2 linked regions of the Luteibacter rhizovicinus DSM 16549 genome follow. The protein of the gene in region 1 binds, or shares a complex with, the protein of each later gene. Links are inferred from orthologs where the notes say so. Each region holds a gene or a part of one and is shown on either strand. Other genes may lie near its edges.

The links.
Region 2: the proteins of groL (region 1) and metK are in contact, whole or in part, in a cryo-EM structure (PDB 8P4O), measured with the Escherichia coli proteins. The link is inferred for Luteibacter rhizovicinus DSM 16549 from one-to-one orthologs.

Annotation. Positions count from the first base shown.
Region 1 is NZ_CP017480.1:970,079-981,122, forward strand. What follows is about bases 3,355-6,198. They hold groL (chaperonin GroEL), read right to left. Parts: upstream 5,678-6,198; coding sequence 4,031-5,677; downstream 3,355-4,030. Other genes in these bases: BJI69_RS04520 (co-chaperone GroES), read right to left, coding at 5,738-6,031. Outside these bases: glnE (bifunctional [glutamate--ammonia ligase]-adenylyl-L-tyrosine phosphorylase/[glutamate--ammonia-ligase] adenylyltransferase), read right to left, coding at 1-1,203; BJI69_RS04510 (LTA synthase family protein), read left to right, coding at 1,338-3,230; divalent-cation tolerance protein CutA, read left to right, coding at 6,226-6,549; BJI69_RS04530 (protein-disulfide reductase DsbD family protein), read left to right, coding at 6,621-8,888; BJI69_RS04535 (TlpA family protein disulfide reductase), read left to right, coding at 8,885-9,424; BJI69_RS04540 (DUF1415 domain-containing protein), read left to right, coding at 9,436-9,990; aroQ (type II 3-dehydroquinate dehydratase), read left to right, coding at 10,314-10,763; accB (acetyl-CoA carboxylase biotin carboxyl carrier protein), read left to right, coding at 10,822-11,044.
Region 2 is NZ_CP017480.1:862,489-873,529, forward strand. Bases 3,655-6,495 are described here. They hold metK (methionine adenosyltransferase), read left to right. Parts: upstream 3,655-4,385; coding sequence 4,386-5,606; downstream 5,607-6,495. Other genes in these bases: BJI69_RS04065 (phosphoinositide-specific phospholipase C-related protein), read left to right, coding at 3,655-4,209; BJI69_RS04075 (alpha/beta fold hydrolase), read left to right, coding at 5,739-6,495. In the rest of the region: metE (5-methyltetrahydropteroyltriglutamate--homocysteine S-methyltransferase), read left to right, coding at 487-2,778; more of BJI69_RS04065, read left to right, coding at 2,953-3,654; more of BJI69_RS04075, read left to right, coding at 6,496-6,674; BJI69_RS04080 (DUF4142 domain-containing protein), read left to right, coding at 6,821-7,348; BJI69_RS04085 (hypothetical protein), read right to left, coding at 7,404-8,588; BJI69_RS04090 (hypothetical protein), read left to right, coding at 9,051-9,461; BJI69_RS04095 (TIGR03067 domain-containing protein), read right to left, coding at 9,502-9,879; BJI69_RS04100 (sugar ABC transporter permease), read right to left, coding at 10,032-11,041. UniProt on the Escherichia coli protein: Catalyzes the formation of S-adenosylmethionine (AdoMet) from methionine and ATP.

The sequences.
Region 1 (11,044 bases):
CGTCTGCGCATCGCGCAGCATCTGCACGCGATTCTCCACGCGACGCAGGAACAGGTAGGCCGCGCGAAGAAGCTTGGCCCGTGCCGTCGGAATGTACCCGCGCGCCTCGCACGCGCGCAGTGCCGGCAGCAACCCGCGCACGCGCAGCGCGGGATCGCGACCGCCACGGATCATCTGGGTCAGCTGGACGACGAATTCGATTTCGCGAATGCCGCCGGGCCCCAGCTTGAGGTTACCGGCAAGGTCCTTGCGCGCCACTTCCGCATCGATCAGCGACTTCATCTCGCGCAGGCCGGCGAAGGCGGTGTAATCGAGGTAACGCCGGTACACGAAGGGCCGCAGCATGTCCTGCAGTTCGCGCCCGGCGGCGCGATCGCCGGCCACGGGGCGCGCCTTGATCCATGCATAACGTTCCCAGTCGCGACCTTCGCGCTGGTAGTACTGCTCCATCGCCGCGAACGGCAGCGCAAGACGGCCGGCGTTGCCGAACGGACGCAGCCGCAGGTCCACGCGCGCGCAGATCCCGTCCACCGTGGGCTCGGCAAGGAGTCGCACGAGTTGGCGCGCCTCGCGGATGAAGTACTCCCCGTTGTCGAGCGAGCGCGTGCCATCGGTATCGCCAGCCGAGGCATAGGCGAGGATCAGGTCGATATCCGATGAGAAATTCAGCTCGTTGCCGCCCAGCTTGCCGAAGCCGACCACGACCATGCGCTGCTCGACGCCGGCGGCGTCGCGCGGACGGCCGAAGCGTGCGTGCAAGGAATGTTCGGACCAGCGCAAGGCCGCGCTCAGCAGGGTTTCGTAGAGGGCACTGGTCGACGCCAGCGTCTCGTCGATGTCGTCGAGCCCGTTCACGTCGCGAAACACCAGGCGAACCGCCTCGGCATGACGGAAACGGCGCAGGATCGACATGCAGCGGTCTTCATCGGCCGGCAGGTCCAGCATGCTGCCCCGCGTCGCCGCGTCCGCGCTGGCGCGGAAGCGCTCGAGGCCGGCAGGAGCGAGCAATTCCGGCTGGCGACGAAAGACGTCGAAGGCGAAGTCCGAAGCCAGCAGCGTGCGGCGGATGCGTTCGGCCACGCCCGCATCGTCGTGAACGGGAATACGGGCCGCCCGACATGCCGCCATCACATCGGCATAACGGTGATCGATGAGTGCCCGTAGTTCGGGGCTTTCGCGCAGGGCTGGCGTAGGGACATTCATGAGGAGGCCATTGTGCCTGAAGCGGCAATTTGCGAAGAATCGTATGAAAAACCGGCGCTTTCGGTGACAACCGATTCATGTCCGTTCCGTTACAGTCCCTATCCCCTCGGGACTGGACGCGGAAGTCGGCTCTTATGACCAGCGCTTCGAAAACCTGGCGTGACCGCGCGGGACGCGCTGTGCTGCCGCTCATCACGGCGGTCCTGTTCGTCCTGCTCACGGGGCTGATCGACGGCAACCCGGGCGTGGGCACGGACCAGTGGCTTGCCCGCCCGGGCCACCTGATCGCCAACGCCATGCCCGGACTGATGCTGGCTACCCTCCTGCTGACGCTCACACGTCGCACCTGGCTCTCCTTTGGTATCGCCTTCCTGGCCCAGGGCGCGGTCTTCGCGGTGAGCGCCATCAAGGTGAAAAACCTGGGCACGCCGTTGCTGCCGGCCGACTTCGGCCTCGTCGGGCAACTGAGCAACGGCGGCCTGTCGCTGCTTTCCGGCTACCTACCGCGGCAGGTCGCTCCCTACCTGGCCATCGCCGCGCTGATCGGCCTGGTCGTCGTCCTGGTTCGCTTCGAGCCTCCCGTGTTCGCACGACGCACCTACGGCCGCCGGATCGTCGCTACCTTCGCGCTCGGCATGCTTTTCGTCACCCTCTTCGCGGGTACGCCGGGCTGGGCGAAGATCTACAACGGCCAGCGCCTCGGCATGATGCCGTGGTCGCCGTCGGAGAACGCCGGATACAACGGCGTCATGTCCAACCTCATGCAGTTTCATCTGCAGGCCTCGCGCAACAAACCCAAGGACGACCCCAAGGCCGCCCTCCAACTCATCGGCGACAACGACGCTGCGTTACGTGAGCACATGGCGCAGGCCGCGCAGCACACCCGGCAACCGCCGGACATCGTCATCATCCAGAGCGAATCGTTTTTCGATCCGTCCGCGGTGAACGGCTACGACGCGGATGTCGCGCCCAACCTGCATCGCCTCACGCAGCAAGGCAGTGGTGGCGGCCTGCACGTGCCGACCTTCGGTGGCGGCACCATCCGCACCGAGTTCGAAGTACTGACAGGCCTTTCACTGCGCTACTTCGGCAACATGCGTTATCCGTACCTGGACCTGCACAACCAGGTGGTGCCGAGCATGGTGCGTGCCCTGCGTTCGCATGGCTACGACACGGTCGCCGTGCACGGGCACAACCCGAATTTCTGGAATCGCCCGGCGGCCTTCAAGGCGATCGGCTTCGACCGCTTCGTCTCGCGTGACGGCTTCCCCGCGGACGCGAAGAACGACGGCACGTACATGGCCGATAGCGCCATGACCGACGAGATCATGGCGCAGTTGCCGGATGCCGGACCGTCCCGCCTGGTCTTCGCGATCAGCATCGAGGCGCATGGTCCTTACGATGGCTCCGACAACACGAATGTCGCCGAGCGCGATGCCATTCCCGTCCCCGCCGGCGTCGAAGGCAAGGACAAGATCGAGTGGCAGAACTACGTCTATCACATGCATCACGCGGACGCCGAACTCGGCCGCCTTGCCGATCTGCTGGCCAGGCGTGAACGCCCGACCATCCTGCTGTTCTACGGCGACCACCTTCCGGCACTGACCAACACGTACAACCACGCCGGCTTCCGCGACGGCCAGCCGTTCGATACGCAGATGGTCCCGTGGGTGCTGGTAGACGCACACAACGACGGCCCCCCGCCGGTCCACGGCGACATGGCGTCATGGATGCTTCCGGGTCTCGTGCTGGAGCGCGCCGGCATTCACGACGACGCGTATTTCGCCCTCACCCAGGTACTCGGCGGCCAGCTCGCCGCGCTCACCCGCTCGCCGGATGCCAACACGGCTGCGGAAGACGCGAACACGAAGCTGACCGATACAGCGATGGGCAATGTCGCCCTGCTTCGCCTGAAGAACAAACTCGATCCCCTGCTCGCCCGCTACGCGCTGCCCGACGCAGGCATCGATGTCGCTCGCCAGCCAGGCGATGCCGAACATGACGCCGAGGCGGGCGCGGGCCAATAGCTTTCCTCAGCGCTTGCGTTGGGGTGTGAGGCGCAGAGCCTTCGGTGCCCACCCTCGCTGGGGGCTCGAGGCAAAGAGCCTTCGGTGCCCACCCTCGCTGCTCAGACAGGTCCTCCGCGTTTCGTACCGGAAAGGCCGCTAACGCGGCCCATGTTCTTACTTGGCCTTCGGCCGCTCCACTTGTGCGGAACTCGCCTCGAGGGTGGGCACCGAAGACTCTTCTCATCCTTGAGGTGCGTGCGGGTCGAGCCGACGAAGCAACGCCGCTTTGGCTGCTGGCTCGTCGCTAGCGCCATCGCCATCGGCATCGCCAAACGGTGACTCGGCGCGCTAGTCGCGATCGTCCGCGCGAGACAGCGCGAGACAGCGCAGCGTCGCTGAATGAGTTCACCGAGCCGGAGTGGATGTACCCGCACGACTGCCGTAGTGGCCCGCTTCGGCGACCGCACCCACGGCTCGCCGTCCCGCTAACCGTATCGTCGTGAGAGACCTTGGTGTCCACCCTCGAGGCGAGTTCCGCACAAGTGGAGCGGCCGTAGGCCAGATAGGCACACGGGCCGCGTCAGCGGCCTTTCCTATACGGAACGCGGAGGACCTGTCTGAGCAGCGAGGGTGGACACCAAGGTCTCCCCGCGAGACGCCCAAGTGTACGGAGCGATGGCGAAGCCGAGCCGCCCCACGAGGTCGACGAGCGAGCCCGCGAACGAAGCACGGCACGTACGCCCGGACATGCGCGAAGAAGCCAAAAAAAAGACCCCGCTTGCGCGGGGCCTTTCGTGTAGCAAGCCAGGTGGCTGGACTTAGAAGTCCATACCGCCCATGCCGCCCATGCCACCGCCACCACCGCCATGGCCGTGGCCGTCGTCCTTCTTCGGCACTTCCGTCACGGCCGCTTCGGTCGTGATGATCGAGCCGGCAACCGACGCGGCGAACTGCAGTGCCGAGCGGGTGACCTTGGTCGGGTCCAGGATGCCGAAGGCGATCATGTCGCCGAACTCACCGGTCGCCGCGTTGTAACCGTAGTTACCTTCGCCAGCCTTGACCTGGTTGACGATGACCGAAGCCTCTTCACCGGCGTTGGTGACGATGGCGCGGAGCGGGGCTTCGAGCGTGCGACGGGTGATCGCGATGCCGAGGTCCTGGTCCGTGTTCTTGCCCTTCAGGCCTTCGAGCGCCTTCAGTGCACGGATCAGGGCGACGCCGCCGCCCGGGACCACGCCCTCTTCGACGGCTGCGCGCGTAGCGTGCAGGGCGTCTTCGACGCGGGCCTTCTTTTCCTTCATCTCGACTTCCGTCGCGGCGCCGACCTTGATGACGGCAACGCCGCCGGCAAGCTTGGCAACACGCTCCTGCAGCTTCTCGCGGTCGTAGTCCGAAGAGGTCTCTTCGATCTGCGCCTTGATCTGCTTGATGCGCGACTGGATGCCTTCGGCATCGCCGGCACCGTCGATGATCGTGGTGTTTTCCTTGGTGATCACGACGCGCTTGGCATGGCCAAGATCGGTGATCGTGGCCTTGTCGAGCGCCAGGCCGACTTCCTCGGAAATGACCGTGCCGCCGGTGAGGACAGCGATGTCTTCCAGGATGGCCTTGCGACGATCGCCGAAGCCCGGCGCCTTGACGGCGGCGACCTTGACGATGCCACGGATCGTGTTGACGACGAGGGTGGCCAGGGCTTCGCCCTCGACTTCCTCGGCAACGATCAGCAGCGGCTTGCCAGCCTTGGCGACAGCCTCGAGCACCGGCAGCAGCTCACGCACGTTCGAGATCTTCTTGTCGTGGATGAGGATGAACGGGTCGTCCAGCTCAACCTGCTGCGACTGCTGGTTGTTGATGAAGTACGGCGACAGGTAGCCGCGGTCGAACTGCATGCCTTCGACGACGTCGAGCTCGTTCTCGAGGCCCGAACCTTCTTCAACCGTGATCACGCCTTCCTTGCCGACCTTGCCCATCGCCGTGGCGATGATGTCACCGATGTTGGAATCGGAGTTGGCCGAGATCGTGCCGACCTGGGCGATCGCCTTGTCGTCGGCGGTCGGGTTGGACAGCTTCTTCAGTTCGGCAACGGCGGCGATGACAGCCTGGTCGATACCGCGCTTGAGGTCCATCGGGTTGATGCCGGCGGCAACAGCCTTGAGGCCTTCCTGGATGAATGCCTGGGCGAGGACGGTCGCGGTCGTGGTGCCGTCACCGGCGACGTCGGAGGTCTTCGAGGCGGCTTCCTTCACGATCTGCGCGCCGATGTTCTCGTACTTGTCGGCGAGTTCGATTTCCTTCGCGACCGAGACGCCGTCCTTGGTGACGGTCGGGACGCCGAAGCTCTTCTCGAGCACGACATTGCGGCCCTTCGGGCCCAGGGTGACCTTGACCGCGTTGGCGAGGGTGTTGACACCCTTCAGCATGCGGGCGCGGACGTCTTCGCCGAAGCGGACTTCTTTCGATGCCATGGTCTTTGAATCCTTAAATGATTAGTAAGTGAGATCGGGGGGAACGGGGCGAGCGAAAGCTCAGCCTTCCAGGACCGCCACGATGTCGTCTTCCTTCAGGAAGACCAGATCTTCGCCGTCGACCTTGATTTCCTGGCCGGCATACTTGCCGAACAGGACCACGTCGCCTTCCTTCACGCCCATCGGACGGAGCTGGCCACTGGCCAGGAGGAGGCCGGTACCGGCAGCGAGCACCTTGCCGCGGGTGGGCTTCTCGGTGGCGCTGTCCGGGATGACGATGCCACCGGCGGAAACGCGCTCTTCTTCGAGACGCTTGACGATGACGCGGTCGTGCAGCGGGCGCAGTTTGCTCATGACTTCTCCAAACATGTGTTTGACGGATAAGGAAAAAGGTCCACCCTGTTAGCACTTGATCAGGGTGAGTGCCAGAATTTTAGCCCTAAGCTTTCCTGATTCGGAAGAGCTGCGGATGGTCGACAGATGGCGGCGCCACGAAACCGTTCAAGGCCCCGGGTTCAAAAAAGGGCGCAAGAGGCCACAATCGACCCATGTCCGAACCCATCGTCGTCCTCATCGCCTGCCCGACGGGCGAACCCGCCGACACCCTCGCCCGCGCCATCGTCGAAGCGGGCCTCGCCGCCTGCGTGAACCGACTGCCCGGCGTGCGGTCCACTTACCGCTGGAAGGGCGAGGTCGTGACCGACGACGAAGACCTGCTGGTTGCAAAGACGACCCGCGAGGCCTTCGCGGCGCTGGAACGCTTCGTCCTGGCACACCATCCCTACGAGGTGCCGGAAATCGTCGCCCTGCCGGTCGTTGCCGGCCATGCCCCCTACCTGGCGTGGCTGGAAGCGAGTGTCGACGCAAGCTAACCCGGGTTCGCCCGGTCATAATGATCGACGCCCCACGCGCCTCGTCACCGCATCGCTCCACGGAGATCACCATGTCGTCGCTTCGCCGCCTTGCGCGGAACCTGGTCGCCGCGTTCGGCCTGTTGCTCGTTGCCCTGCCCGCATTCGCCCAGGGCGACGACGATCTGCTGCCCGTCACCGAGGCGTTTCACCTCACCACGGACGCCAGCCAGCCCGGCATGGTCAAGCTGCATTGGCGCATCGCGCCCGACTATTACCTCTATCGGGGCCGGATCAAGATCAAGGCGGCCGATGCCGGCGCGGTCTCGCTCGGTGAGCCGACCTTGCCGGATGGCCTGAAGAAGCACGACGAATACCTCGGCGACGTGGAGATCTACCACGGCGATATCGAAGCCAGCGTGCCGTACACGCTGCTCGCCGCCGGCACGACCACCCTGGCCCTCGACGTCCAGTACCAGGGTTGCCACGAAGTCGAGCCGAAGATCTGCTACCCGCCGAACACCGAGCACCTGAAGCTCACCATCGGTGGCGCCTCGACCATTCCGACGGGACCCGCTCCGACGGCCGCTGCCGCCACGCCACCCACTGGCGCGACCGCCGCCAATGGCGCCTCGCTGCTCGGCGCCCCGGCCGCGACCCCGGGCACCGATGCCGCCGCCCTGCCGGCCGAGCAGGCGTTCCGCTTCGAAGCCCTGGTCAAGTCACGCGACGCCCTGCTGCTGCGCTGGACCATGCCGAAGGACTACTACCTCTACCGCGACAAGACCGAGATCACGGTCGCCTCGCCCGCTGGTGTCACCACCGGTGAGCCGGAGTGGCCGAGCGGCGTCGCCCACCACGACGAACATTTCGGCGACACCATCGTCTATTTCGATCAGGTGGAGTTGCCCGTGCCGGTCAAGGGCGCGGCGGACGCAAAGACGACCGAACTCGAGGTCGCCTACCAGGGCTGCCTCGAGAACGGCATCTGCTATCCGGTAATGAAGCGTCATATCAGCGTCGACTTCGGCGCCGGTACGGCGACGGTCGGCGCCCCGGCCTCCGCCGCGCCCGCGACGGCCGCCGCCGTGAAGGACGTCGCGCCGACACCCCCGCCTCCGGGCCTCATGCCGAAGAACGAGGCGCCGCTCGGCTTCGTCGCCGCCATCGGCCTGGCGCTGCTCGGCGGCCTCGTGCTGAACCTGATGCCTTGCGTGCTGCCGGTGCTGTCGCTGAAGGCGATCACCGTGCTGGAGAGTGGCGAGAGCCAGGGAGCCGCCCGTCGGCACGCGCTCTGGTACACCGCCGGCGTGCTCGTCGCCTTTGCCGCCCTGGGCGTGATCATCGTCGGCATCCGCGCTGCCGGCCATGGAATCCAGTGGGGCGCGCAGTTCCAGCAGCCGCTGGCGATCGGCATCCTCGTCTACGTGATGCTCGCCGTGGGCCTGTCGATGTCGGGCGTGTTCGAGATCGGCGGCTCGCTGGGTAACGTCGGCAGCGGCCTGGCGTCGCGCTCGGGTCCGTCGGGCGACTTCTTTACCGGGGTCCTTGCCGTCGTCGTCGCCAGCCCCTGCACGGCGCCCTTCATGGGTTCGGCGATCGCCTTCGCCTTCGCCGCCCCGGTCGCCGTGGCCTTCCTGATTTTCCTCGCCCTCGGCCTTGGCCTCGCACTGCCCTTCCTGTTGATCGGCTTCGTGCCGGCGATCGCCCGGCTGTTGCCGCGCCCCGGTCGCTGGATGGAGACGCTGAAGCAGGCGTTGGCCTTCCCGATGTATCTCACGGCGGTGTGGCTGCTGTGGGTGCTGACCAAGCAGCGGGGCGCGGACGCGACGGCCCTCGTGCTGGCCGGTGCCGTCCTGTTGGCCATGGCGCTGTGGTGGTATGGCCGCCACGCCAACCGCGACCGCGGCCTGTCCTGGATCTTCACCGCCGTGCTCGCGGTGGGCGCCGTGGCGGCCCTGTGGACCGTGCACGGCCTGCCGGCGCCGACCGCGGCCACGGTCGCCAGTGACGGCATCGTGCCGTACTCGCCGGAGAAACTCGCCGAGCTGCGTGCCGCCGGCACACCCGTGCTGGTCGACATGACCGCGGACTGGTGCATCACCTGCAAGGCCAACGAACACGCGGTGCTCGACACGGACGACTTCAAGGCGCTGCTCAAGCGCACCGGCACCGTGTACATGCGCGGCGACTGGACCGACGTGAACGCGACCATCGCCGCCTTCCTGGAGCAGTACCACTCGGTGGGCGTGCCGCTGTACGTGGTCTACCCGAAAGGAGGTGGCGACGGCCATAAGCTCTCCACCGTGCTTACCTACGACACCGTCAAGCAGGCACTCGAGGCCGCCGCGTCGCCATGACACGCGGCCCGACCTTCTGGATCGTCGTACTGGCGATCCTCGGGGCGACGGGCGGATTGTGGGTCGAGCACCGGCGCCTGCATCCGCCACCGCCCCCAGGCGTGACGGTGGCCGACATCGGCGACCCGGCACCGGAAGCCAGCTTCGTGACCGTCGAAGGTAAGGCACGTCAGCTGTCGGACTGGCACGGCAAACGCGTGCTCATCAATTACTGGGCGAGCTGGTGCGGGCCGTGCAGGCAGGAGATGCCCCTGCTCGACGCGGCGTATTCGCGCTACCGGGACCGCAGCATCGTGGTGCTCGGGCTGGCCGAAGACACGGCAACCGGCGTCCGCGGTTATCTCGCCCGGCGGCCGGTGAGCTACCCCATCATGCTCGTGGATGCCGACGCGCCCGGCGGGTCCCTCTCGCTCGGCAATACGCGTCGCGTCCTGCCCTATAGCGTCCTGATCGGTGAAGACGGGCGTATCCTGCGCCGCAAAGTGGGCACGTTTACCGGGCCCGAACTCGACGAATGGCTCGCCCCCGCACGATGAAGGACACCCCCATGGATGGTCTGCCGACCCCCGACGAAGCGATCGCACGCAGCCAGGCATGGCTGGAGAAGGCCGTGATCGGCCTCAACCTGTGCCCGTTCGCCAAGGCCGTGCACAAGAAAGGCCAGGTCCGTTACGTGGTCAGCGCCGCCACCCAGCCGTTGGAACTGCTCGACGATCTCAAGCGGGAACTCGAACACCTGCGCGACGTGAGTCCCGAGGTGACCGATACCACGCTGCTTATCCACCCCGGCGTGCTGGGCGACTTCGATGACTTCAACGAGTTTCTTGAAGTAGCCGACCTGGCCGTCGATGACCTTGGGCTCGACGGCGACATCCAGGTGGCCAGCTTCCACCCTGACTTCCAGTTCGAGGGCACCGGTCCCGACGACATCACCAACTACACCAATCGTTCGCCCTACCCGACCCTGCACCTCCTCCGCGAGGACAGCATCGACAAGGCCGTGGCCGCTTTCCCCGAGGCCTCGACGATTTTCGAAGCGAACATGGCGACGTTGGATGAGCTGGGTATCGAGGGCTGGAAGAAGCTGTTCCCGGAGGGGTGAGGTTGTGAGAGCCCCTGTGGGAACCCCTGTGGGAGCCGCTTCAGCGGCGATGCTCTTCCTTTGGCGGGAACCGAGGCAAGCACCTCAAGGTCGCGGCTGCGCCGCGGGTGTATTCACCATTCGCCGATGAATCGGCTCCCACCCCGCCTATGCCCTCGTAACGTTGTTCGGGGCGAATGCGCTGAGGGTCTACCATACGCTGCAGTGTGGAAAGTCACGATCTCCAGCGATCTACGGCGATCTTCACCGAACTGGACAAGTCCGGGGGACAGGCGCACACTGCGCGGCGTTCCGGAACCCCGGATACAAGGCACAGGTGAACAGTGGCCAGGATCCTCGTCCTGCACGGACCCAACCTCAATTTGCTCGGCGTGCGCGAACCGTCGGTCTACGGGCATGAGACCCTCTCCGACATCAATGTCTCGCTGCAGGCCCGCGCCCAGGCGGCCGGCCACGAACTGAGCTGGTTCCAGTCCAACGCCGAGCACGAGTTGATCGCCCGCATCCATCAGGCACGCGACGAAGGCGTCGCCTGGATCCTGATCAACCCGGCTGCGTTCACGCACACGTCCATTGCCATCCGCGACGCCCTTGCCGGCGTGTCGATCCCGTTCATCGAGATCCACCTGTCCAATCCGCATGCGCGCGAGGCGTTCCGCCATCACTCGTATCTGTCCGACCTGGCCACCGGCGTGATCTGCGGCTTTGGCGGTGACAGCTACCGCCTGGCGCTAGAAGCCACCCTGCTCCGCCTGGCGGTGCCCGCGGCCTGACTCCCATTGGCGGTTCGCCCAGCCGGCGGACCGCATCCACCACCAGAAGGTTTGTCCCATGGACCTGCGCAAGATCAAGAAACTCATCGACCTGCTCGAGGAATCGAACCTCGCCGAGCTGGAAATCAAGGAAGGCGAAGAAGTCGTACGCCTGTCCCGCGTGCCGAAGGGCACCGCTGCGCCGCAGATGTACGCCGCCCCGATGCAGCAAGTCGCTCCGGTGGCCGCCGCTCCCGTCGCCGTCGCGCCCGCCGCCGCTGCACCGGTCGAAACCGGTCTCC
Region 2 (11,041 bases), 110 kb from region 1 along the record:
CGGCCCATGGTCGCCGTCGGGATGTCGAGGCGATGCATCGCCACCGATTGACTTTGGGCGTCCATACGGCTAATTTTCCGCTCGTCAGCGGTCTTTATCTCTTTATTCGAATAGAAAGATAAAGCTAAGAGGGAAGCCGGTGTGAATCCGGCGCTGCCCCGCAGCGGTATGTGGAGACAAGCCCGTCACAGGCACTGGATCGGTAGCGATCCGGGAAGCGACGGACAAGGCGGCACCGTTACGGTGCCACATCCACGAGCCCGAAGACCTGCCGCCGACCGGAACGAACGCGCCGTCATGGGCGCGAACGCTCCGTCCGACCTGGATCGTCGTCCCGCGAGGGGCGGCATCCGGTTCGCCCGCGGGGGCGAAGGTCGACGGCTAGCCCGCATGACGCCCCCTGGCCTGTCGCGCCCCGCGCGGCAGGAGCGTGTGCGTCGGCGCCCAGCCGCCCTTCCCTCCTCTTTGCCACGAAGAGGAACATCCATGCCACACGTAACGTATCCGGGCTTCCCCCGCATCGGCCGACGCCGCGAACTCAAGCGCGCCCTCGAGAGTCACTGGAAAGGAGACAGCGGCGCCGACGAACTGCTCGCCGTCGCGCGCGAACTGCGCCAGCGCCATTGGAAGCTTGCCCGCGACGCCGGCGCCGACAGCGTCCCGGTCAACGACTTCTCCCTCTACGACCATGTCCTCGACGCCGCCGTGCTGGTCGACGCCATCCCCCCGCGCTACCGCGACCTCGCGGCGCGCGACCCGCTGGCGGGCTACTTCGCCATGGCCCGCGGCCACCAGGACGGCGATGTCGACCTGCATGCCCTGGAAATGACCAAGTGGTTCGACACGAACTACCACTACATCGTGCCGGAGCTCGAGGCGGGACAGCGCTTCGCAGCGCGCCCGGACAAGGTCGTCGCGGAATACCTTGAGGCCCGCGCGGCCGGTCACGTGGCGCGCCCTGTCCTGCTCGGACCGGTGAGCTTCCTGCGCTTGTCCAAGACCGTCGACGGCAGCGACCCGCTGGCCTTGCTCGACACCTTGCTGCCCGCATGGCTCGGCGCCATCGACGCCCTCGCCGACGCGGGCGCCGACTGGGTGCAGGTCGACGAACCGACCCTCGTGCTCGACCTCGATGCGGCATGGCGCGAAGCGTTCCGGCGGACCTATGCCGCGGTCGCCGCGCACGGACGCGTTCGCATCCTGCTCGCCACCTATTTTGGTGAGCTCGGTGCGAACCTCGAGCTCGCCACGTCGCTGCCTTTGGCCGGCCTGCATGTGGACCTCGCCCGCGCACCGGATCAGCTGGATGCCGTGCTCGATGCCTTGCCGGCCGACCGCGTGCTTTCCGCCGGCGTGCTCGATGGCCGCAACATCTGGCTGAGCGACCCGTCGACCATCCTTCCCCGCGTGGACCGCCTGCTCGCGCGTCTCGGCAACGACCGTCTCTGGCTGTCGACCTCCTGCTCCCTGCTGCACGTGCCGATCGATGTCTCCGAAGAGAAACACCTCCCTGCGCACCTGGCCGGATGGTTGTCGTTCGCCCGGCAGAAGATCGCCGAACTGCGTCGCTATGCGGACGCCGTCGCCGGCGACGACGCCGCGCGGAAAACCCTCGCCCGTCAGCACGAGATCGTCGCCAGCCGCCAGGCCTCCGGCGACGTCGTACGTGCCGACGTGCGCGCCCGCGTACGTCAGCTGACGCCGCAGTTCGGCCAGCGTCGTTCGGCCTTCTCGTTCCGCGCCGACGTGCAGCGCGAGCGCTTCGGCCTGCCCGACCTGCCGACGACGACGATCGGCTCGTTCCCGCAGACCAACGACCTGCGCATCGCGCGCGCCGCGCACCGCTCGGGCAAGCTGGACGACGACGCCTACGCCGCCATCCTTCGTGACGAGGTGCGTCGCGTCGTGCGTTTCCAGGAAGAAGCCGGTATCGACGTGCTGGTGCATGGCGAACCCGAGCGCAACGACATGGTCGAGTACTTCGGCGAGCAGCTGGACGGCTACGTCTTCACCTCGCTCGGCTGGGTGCAGAGCTACGGCTCACGCTGCGTCAAGCCACCGATCATCTATGGCGATGTCGCGCGTCCCGCACCGATGACCGTCGCCTGGTCGGCGTACGCGCAGTCGCTCACCGACAAGCCTATGAAGGGCATGCTCACCGGACCGGTGACGATGCTGCAGTGGTCCTTCGTGCGCGATGACCTGCCCCGCGCCGATGTCTGCCGGCAGATCGCCCTGGCCCTGCGTGACGAAGTGCACGATCTGGAGAAGGCTGGCATCGGCATCGTCCAGATCGACGAGCCCGCGCTGCGCGAAGGCCTGCCGCTGCGTCGCGCGGACTGGGATGCCTATCTCGCCTGGGCCGTCGACGCCTTCCGCATCACAGCCGGGGGCGTCAGCGATGCGACCCAGGTGCACACCCACATGTGCTACTCGGAATTCAACGACATCATCGAGGCGGTCGCCGCGATGGACGCGGACGTCATCTCGATCGAGACCAGCCGCTCGCGCATGGAGCTCCTGGACGCTTTCACCCGGTTCCAGTACCCGAACGGCATCGGCCCTGGCGTCTACGACATCCACTCACCCCGCGTCCCGACCGAAGCCGAAATGGCCGACCTCCTGGCCCGGGCCCTCCGGGTGCTGCGTCCCGACCAGCTCTGGGTGAACCCCGACTGCGGCCTGAAGACCCGCGGCTGGCCGGAGGTCTCCGACGCCCTGAGAGGCATGGTCTCAGTGGCCAGGGCGGCCCGCGAGAGACTGGCCGTGACGGTCTGACATCGAGGCGGCTCTTCTGTGGGAGCCGCTTCAGCGGCGATGAGCCTCCCCGCCCGCGTCAGCTCTCACTGACGCGGGCGCAGGGGAAACCCAGCGGCGCACCCACCCCATTCCCTGACGGAACGAAAGCGCACAACCTCATAACCTACGGCCTTCCACAGGAAGGAGCGTGAGATGAGGAAGAAAGGAATCGCCCTGCTGCTTGCCCTGGCAAGCACGCAGGCTATCGCGGGGGAGCGCCCGTATGTCCACGATCTGGATCGTCGTTTCGACCAGTACACGTGGGTCACCACCCACAACGCGTTCAATACCTTATTGCCCTCCAGCCAGAGCAGGAGCATCCCCCAGCAGCTTCGCGACGGCGTGCGCGGCTTGTCGCTGGATCTGCACGAGTACCAGGGCAGGGTCAGGGTCTGCCACGGCTCATGCGCCCTCGCCGGCCGGCCGCTGGCCACCCATCTCAACGATGAGATCGTCCCCTTCCTTCTGGCCGATCGCCAAGCCATCGTCACGATCCATCTGGAGGACTACGTTTCGCCGTCCGCGCTACGCGCCGAATTGGCAAGAGTCCCTAACCTGGCACGCCTGACATTCAATCCGGACACCTGGAATACCCCTGGCTGGCCGACGCTTCGACAGATGATCGCAGCGAATCAACGATTGCTGATCTTCGATCTGGAATCAAAAAATGCCGGCCGCTACGCCCTCCCCAGCGGCGTGGCGACCATCATGTCCTCCAGGGGCGGTACGTCGGAAAACTACTGGGTGCTGGGCAAGACTATCGGTACGCACGATACCTCGTGCAGGAGCCGCTGGGCCGGTACATTGGAACCGGGACAGGTACAGTTTCGGGGGAAATCATGGCCCCGCCTGTTCGTCATGAACCATTTCCATGAAACCGGGGAATCGCTGCATTCAAGGACGGACAACCGCTACGACAAGCTGATGGACCGTGTGTACGGCACCTGTGCACGCGCCGCTCGTCGCCCGCCAAACTACATCGTCATCGACCACTATCAGCAAGGCGATGCCTTTGAGCTTGCCGGTGTACTCAACCAGGGCGGCATCGTCCTGTACGAAGGCAGGAACGCGACCCAGAACATCGTGTGCGGCATCCCCGGCGGCGAGGCGACCACCATCAACTTCAAGAGCGGAAACCGCCGGGGGTGCGAGAACGACGAGGCCCGCTCGGCTCGTCTGTTCGGTTTGCGTGCCGGCACGACCTTCACCGTATTCGATTCCCCGGATGGAAAGCGATCCGACGACTACACGACGGTTCGCGTCCTCAAGGACCTCGGAAGCCGCACCGTGACGATTCCCTCGTTCCATACCTCATACAAGGACGGCTACGTCGACGTCCAGGCCCGTTACCGGAACGGCCTCGACGGCAAGGTGTCACGCGTGAACGTGGTGCCGGCGACCACCCGATAGGTGCCAGCCGCCCGCCGGGTCGCCGCCGAGACGCGGCCCCGGCCCGCCGCCGCCTGAACATCCATGCAATCGTCACCCCCGGGGCGTACCCTTCCCCCTGCAAACCCGGCAAAGGCCGTGTATCATGGCGCGCCCCCATTTATCTCTTTATCCGTAAAGAAGGATATATACCCACGATGAGCAACTTCCTCTTCACCTCCGAGTCGGTCTCCGAAGGCCATCCGGACAAAATCGCCGACCAGATCTCCGACGCCGTTCTGGACGCCATCCTGGCCCAGGATCCTCGCGCTCGCGTGGCCTGTGAGACGCTGGTGAAGACCGGCGTCGCCATCGTCGCGGGTGAAATCACCACCAGCGCCTGGATCGACCTCGAGGCGCTGACCCGCAAGGTCATCCTCGACATCGGCTACGACTCCTCCGAAGTCGGCTTCGACGGCGAGACCTGCGGCGTGCTGAACCTCATCGGCAAGCAGTCCCCGGACATCAACCAGGGCGTGGACCGCAAGAAGCCGGAAGAACAGGGCGCTGGCGACCAGGGCCTGATGTTCGGCTACGCCACCAACGAGACCAGCGAGTACATGCCGGCGGCGATCCATTACGCCCACCGTCTCGTCGAGCAGCAGACCAAGGTCCGCAAGAAGAAGAACTCGCCGCTGCCGTGGCTGCGCCCGGACGCCAAGAGCCAGGTCACCCTGCGCTACGAGAACGGCGAAGCCGTCGCCATCGACGCCGTCGTGCTCTCGACCCAGCACGATCCGGACGTGAAGCAGAAGGACCTCATCGAAGGCGTGCGCGAGCTGATCCTCAAGCCCGTGCTGCCGGCGAAGCTGCTGCACAAGGGCACCAAGTTCCACATCAACCCGACCGGCAAGTTCGTCATCGGTGGCCCGGTGGGCGATTGCGGCCTGACCGGTCGCAAGATCATCGTCGACACCTACGGCGGCTGGGCCCGTCACGGTGGTGGCGCGTTCTCGGGTAAGGATCCGTCCAAGGTCGATCGTTCGGCCGCCTACGCCGCGCGTTACGTCGCCAAGAACATCGTCGCGGCCGGCCTCGCCGACCGTTGCGAGATCCAGGTCAGCTACGCCATCGGCGTGGCCGAGCCGACCTCGATCTCGGTGACCACCTTCGGCACCGGCAAGATTCCCGACGAGAAGATCGAGAAGCTGATCCGCAAGCACTTCGACCTGCGCCCGTTCGGCATCATCAAGATGCTCGACCTGGTCCACCCGATGTACCAGCAGACCGCCTCGAACGGTCACTTCGGCCGCAAGCCCTACGAGGTCACCGACAAGAACGGCAACACGTTCACGGCGTTCTCGTGGGAGAAGACGGACAAGGCCGAGATCCTGCGCGATGCCGCTGGGCTTGGTGTGAAGGCCGTTCGCGCCAAGTAAGCAAACGCGCGTCTTAAACCATAAGAAAACGGGCGCCCTCGGGCGCCCGTTTTCGTTCGCATGGTTCGATCTATGCCAAAGTGCGGCAACCCGGCATGCAAGGGTTCCACGGCATATCATCGGAGCACGCCCATGGTCCGCTTTCTCTGCGCCACGATCCTGCTCGCTGCCATGAGTCTGCCCGCGCTCGCGGATGTCCGACCCTTTCCGACGACCTTCCGGATCCAGGACATCGCCACCGACGGCGCCACCATCCACGTTCGCGTCGGCGGCACGGGCCCCGCCGTCGTGCTGCTGCACGGCTTCGGCGACACCGGGGACATGTGGGCACCGCTGGCCGAGAATCTGGCCCGGGACCATACCGTCATCGTGCCCGACCTGCGAGGCATGGGCATGTCGTCGCATCCGGACGGCGGCTACGACAAGAGAACCCAGGCGGGAGACGTACGCGCCGTCCTCACCCAGCTCGGTGTCGACCGCGCCGTCGTCGTCGGTCACGATATCGGCACCATGGTGGCCTACGCCTATGCCGCACGCTATCCAGACAAGACCGTGCGCCTGATCGTGATGGATGCGCCTGTTCCGGGTATCCCACCCTGGGACCAGATCGTGCGCAATCCCTTGCTGTGGCACTTCGATTTCGGGGGGCCGGACATGGAGCGCCTGGTCGCAGGGCGCGAACGTATCTATCTGGATCGTTTCTGGAACGAGTTCGCGGGTGACCCGCCGAAAATCGACGAGGGTACGCGGCAGCACTACGCCCAGATCTACGCTCGCCCCGGCGCGATGCATTCGTCCTTCGCCCAGTTCCGCGCCATTCGCCAGGATGCCGACGTCAACCAGGCGTCATTGGCGACGAAACTTCCCATGCCCGTGCTCGCCATCGGTGGCGAAAAATCGTTCGGCGCGAACGAAGCCATCGTCATGCGCAATGCCGCGGGCAACGTCACCGGCCTGGTCATCCCAGGCGCCGGACACTGGCTGATGGAAGAGGCAACGGATGCCACCATCGCTGCGGTGCGCAATTTCGCCGACGGCAAGCCCGTCGCCGGCGCGACGACGCATTGAGCTAGCAGGCCCACAACCTAACGGCCAGCGGCAAAGCGCGCGCCTACCGCTGCCCGTCGCGCTGTCGAAGCCGCCTGGCCGCGACGGTCACGGCGACTTCATGGCCTGGATGCGACACCTGAAGGGTCGCTACAGGAGATGACGCCATGCACCGCACCTTACCCCGCATCCTCGCCACAGCCTTGCTCGCCGCCGCCCTGCCCATGGCTGCCCTGGCCCAGCACACCGATTCCAAGGGTGGCACGCCGACCGACGCCGGCTTCGTCACCAACGCCAGTGGTGCCGGTCTCGCCGAGATCGAAGCCGCGAAGCTCGCCGACACCAACGCCGGTTCGGACAAGGTGAAGACCTTCGCCCACCAGATCATCGCGGATCACACCAAGGCGGGCGAGGAACTGAAGACGCTTGCCGCAGGCGACCGTGGTTACGCCACGGCCGAATCGCCGCCGCCGGCGAACCAGAAGGACATCGACGCGCTGAAGATGCTCAACGGTGCGGCGTTCGACAAGGAGTTCGCGAAGGTGATGGTGGCCGATCACCAGAAGGCCGTGGCGATCTTCGAAGTCGAAGTGGAGAAGGGTTCGAACAAGGATCTTCAGGCGTTTGCGAAGAAGACCCTGCCTACCCTTAAGGAGCATCTGAAGATGGCTCGGGCGTTGAATACCGGGAAGTAGCTGCGGGAGTTAGCGCGAGCGCCCATCGCCAAAGGCTATCGATAGCGGCGCGTGCTTACGGCAACGTGGTCACCACTGCATTGGTGACGTGCGCGCTGTCGTCGGCGACGCCCACCGCGTAAGCACCACTCTTCGAAACAGCCGAAATGCCGTTGCTCGAACCACCGCCGAACAACGCAATGGGTGAGAGCGTGCCCGGCGACGCCGGGTTCCACACGGCGGCCTGGGCATTTTCGCTTGCGTTCTGGCCGCCTACGGTGACCAAGCCGTTATCGCCCAACCCTGTCGCGCCGACCGTGGTGCCACTGTGCAAGGCTGGAATTCCAATGAAGCTCGTCGCCACGCCCGCCTCATTGATGACCAGATAAGCGGCAGTCGACTTGCCATCCGCCGTTTGATAATGCAAGACGATATTGCCCTGCGCGTTCATGAAGTCGCCAACACTCTTCACAGGGGTGCCTGCGACCGAAAGAGATGGCGCCGTCGCCGTCGATGCTGGCGATACCCAGTAGGCCACGCGTGATGTCGGCGCTGTGGGGAAAATGCATGTTCCCATGATGCGAGATGACGCGTTCATTGACTGCACCACGCAATAGGAAGCCCCAGAAGCCTTCGTCAGTACGGTCTTCTGATACAGGCCCAGAAGGCCCGGCGTCGCAATGACGGGGCTCGCCGTGCCGGTGCCGCTCGGACAATTCATCAACACCGCCGGGCTAGCCTGCGCGGTGGGCTCCCCGACATCGGCGGGGACGCAGTTATCGCCCGCGGAGGAAACATCGATGGCCGTCGTCGAGCCCGTCCGCCAGATCACCGCCGTCGCGACGGCACTGCCCGAACCGCTGACACCGGCAATGTCGCCTGCCTGGTTATATGCCGTCGCTTGCGTGGTGACGTCAGCGAGCAATCCCAGGACGCCCGGACGAGGTAACAGCTTCGAAAGCACCCCATTGCCGGTGGGACCCGGATTCCAGACCACGGCAAAGCCGATGCCCGAAGCATCGACACAGCCACCGACGGCCTGCCCACCGTTGGATATTCCGCTCGCGTGGCACGAACGCCCCGCCGCCAACGACGGAAGCGACAGCTCCTGTCCGGCCTGCGCAAGCCAGGCGACAGCCGGGCCGGCGGAACTCGGTGGTGAACACGTGCCCACGCTGATGCCGGAGTCGTTGACGTCCGATGCGACGCATTGGGCGCCGGCATTGTGCCCGAGACTGGTCAGCGAGGACGCGTCAGCCATCGCGGAATGACACGCTAACGCAACGACAAGTGACACTGACGCAACGTGCGGGAGAAGACGTCCGAATCCGTTCATGTCGCGAGTCCTGTGTTTCCATCGATAGTGGAGTTCACGCTAGACCGAACACGGCTATCGGGGAATATCGCCTTGGTTGTAGGCGGCGCCACCGACCGCAGACGTCATCGCTTTCGAATCGACGCGTTACAAAGCGCCGTTCCGATATTGCATAAGAGTTTTATGTGGCCCCATCTCTGGACCGCTCTGACGACAGTCAGCAGCTTGATTTCCGGAATGATCATGAGGGCGTGTCGCCGCTCGAGAGCTTTTCGCGAGAGATCAACCGTACCGGCTCGTCACTGCCGCAAACGCGTGACACCCCCTACAACGTCCGTTCTATAGGCGGCTGACGATGCGCGGCCTATGGTGAAGCTACGAACATCTCATCGTTTCCAAGGACCATACATGAGAACTTTGTCCATACCGGCGCGGGCCTGGATGGCTTGCCTGATCGCCGTCTTGTTCGACGCGACGTCGATCGCGTCGCCAGTCGCCACCGCGACAGGACTGGCCCGCTCCGACGAATGGGAAATGGGTGTTCAGAGCGCGAAGGCGACGTCGAGCAAGATGCTTGCTCGACAGGCCGGGACTTCTGTAATCATCGACATCCAAGTACATGTGACCGCCTTGTCATTTGTATCCCTAGACAAACTTGGTATCACAGGCGCGGGCATCTCGAGCGAAGAGAAGAAACGACTTCAAACGCAATATGATGACTACAATGAGAAACACAACCTGAAGCCCTTCGGAGGACTGCCTCGAGCGTGCAAAGATCAGAATTGCAACGAAGATGTTTTTGGCATCCTGTATCGATAGCCAGACCCTGATCCGGAGCGTGCCCGCCAGTCGCGATGCATCAACCCGCGTGACACCGAACGAATCCACGCAACGTCAACCCGGGTGACGTCACGAATTCGACCGGCCGCGGCATGCCTTCATCCCCCGCGATGAAGACGAACGAATCGCCTTCCAGCACATAGCTCGCCGGCAGCAACTTGCCGGCGTCGTCGCCCATGCTGTCGATCCAGGTGATCGAACGCGGCGTGGTGCTCGGGTCGAGGATGAAATGCCCGGCAAGCAGGAGCTCACCGTTTGGCAGGTTGACGGCGAAGGTGTCGTCTTTGATCGTCGTGATCGCGCCGTTGCCGCCGTGGGCGTCCGGTGGATCGATGACGCCGTTTTCTTCGAAGCGGGTCTGGATCCAGTTGCCCTGGAGGTTTTCTAGTTCGCTCATGATCTTCCTTGAGAGGTGCTCCCTGGCATTTTATCGCCGCTGAAGCGGCTCCCACAAAGAGCCGGCTCTCACAAGAAAGCGGCCCCCACACACGGTGCAGGCTTATGCCCTGTGTGGGAGCCGATTCATCGGCGATGCTCCTTGGCGGGGGATCAGCCATTGCGGTTGGAGCCGGAGAGCACGTCGACCCAGACGGCGAGGACGAGGATCACGCCCTTGATGATCATCTGCCAGGAGTTGTCGACGTCCATCAGCTGCATGCCATTGTCGAGGCTGGCCATGACCAGGGCGCCGATCAGAGCACCGTAGACCGTGCCCGAACCACCGCGCATGGACGTGCCACCGATGAAGCAGGCCGAGATCGCGTCCAGCTCGCCGCCCGTACCGGCGGACGGGGAACCCGAACCGGTGCGCGCTACGGTGATGATGCCGGCGAAGGCGCACATGAGACCCATGATGGCGAACACGACAAGCTTGACGCGTGCCACGTTGACGCCGGAAAGGCGCGTGGCTTCCATGTTGCCGCCGACGGCGTAAATGTGCCGGCCGAACACCGTCTGGGTGGACACGTAGGTGAATACGGCGAGCAGACCGAGCAGGATCATCACCGGGATGGGGATGCCATTAGCGTCGTTGAGCATGCGCACGAAGCCGAAGATGAAGGCACCGACCGCCACCATCTTCGCGATATCGACCCACAACGCGGCCTGCTGCAGACCGAGCTTCCCGCGGCGCACGCGACGTCGCGCGGTCAAGGCGACCATGGCCAGGAAGATAAGGCCGCCGATCCACACTGACACGCCGGGCGGCACGAAGCCCTGGCCGATCGTGATGAGGTTGTCCGGCGCGGGAGCGATGGTGGAGCTGCCCGTGATGTAGAGCACGATGCCGCGGAAGGCGAGCATGCCGCCGAGGCCGACGATGAACGAGGGCACGCGCAGCTTGGTGACGATGTAACCGTTCAGTCCGCCGATCAGCAGGCCGAGGACCAGCACGGCACCGATCGACGGCCAGGTTCCCCAACCCTGGTTGACCGTGAGGATCGCGACCACGCCACCGAGCAGGCCGAGCTGCGAGCCGATCGACAGATCGATTTCGCCGGCGATGATGACGAAGACCATGCCGCAGGCAAGCATGCCGGTGATCGCCATCTGCCGGAACA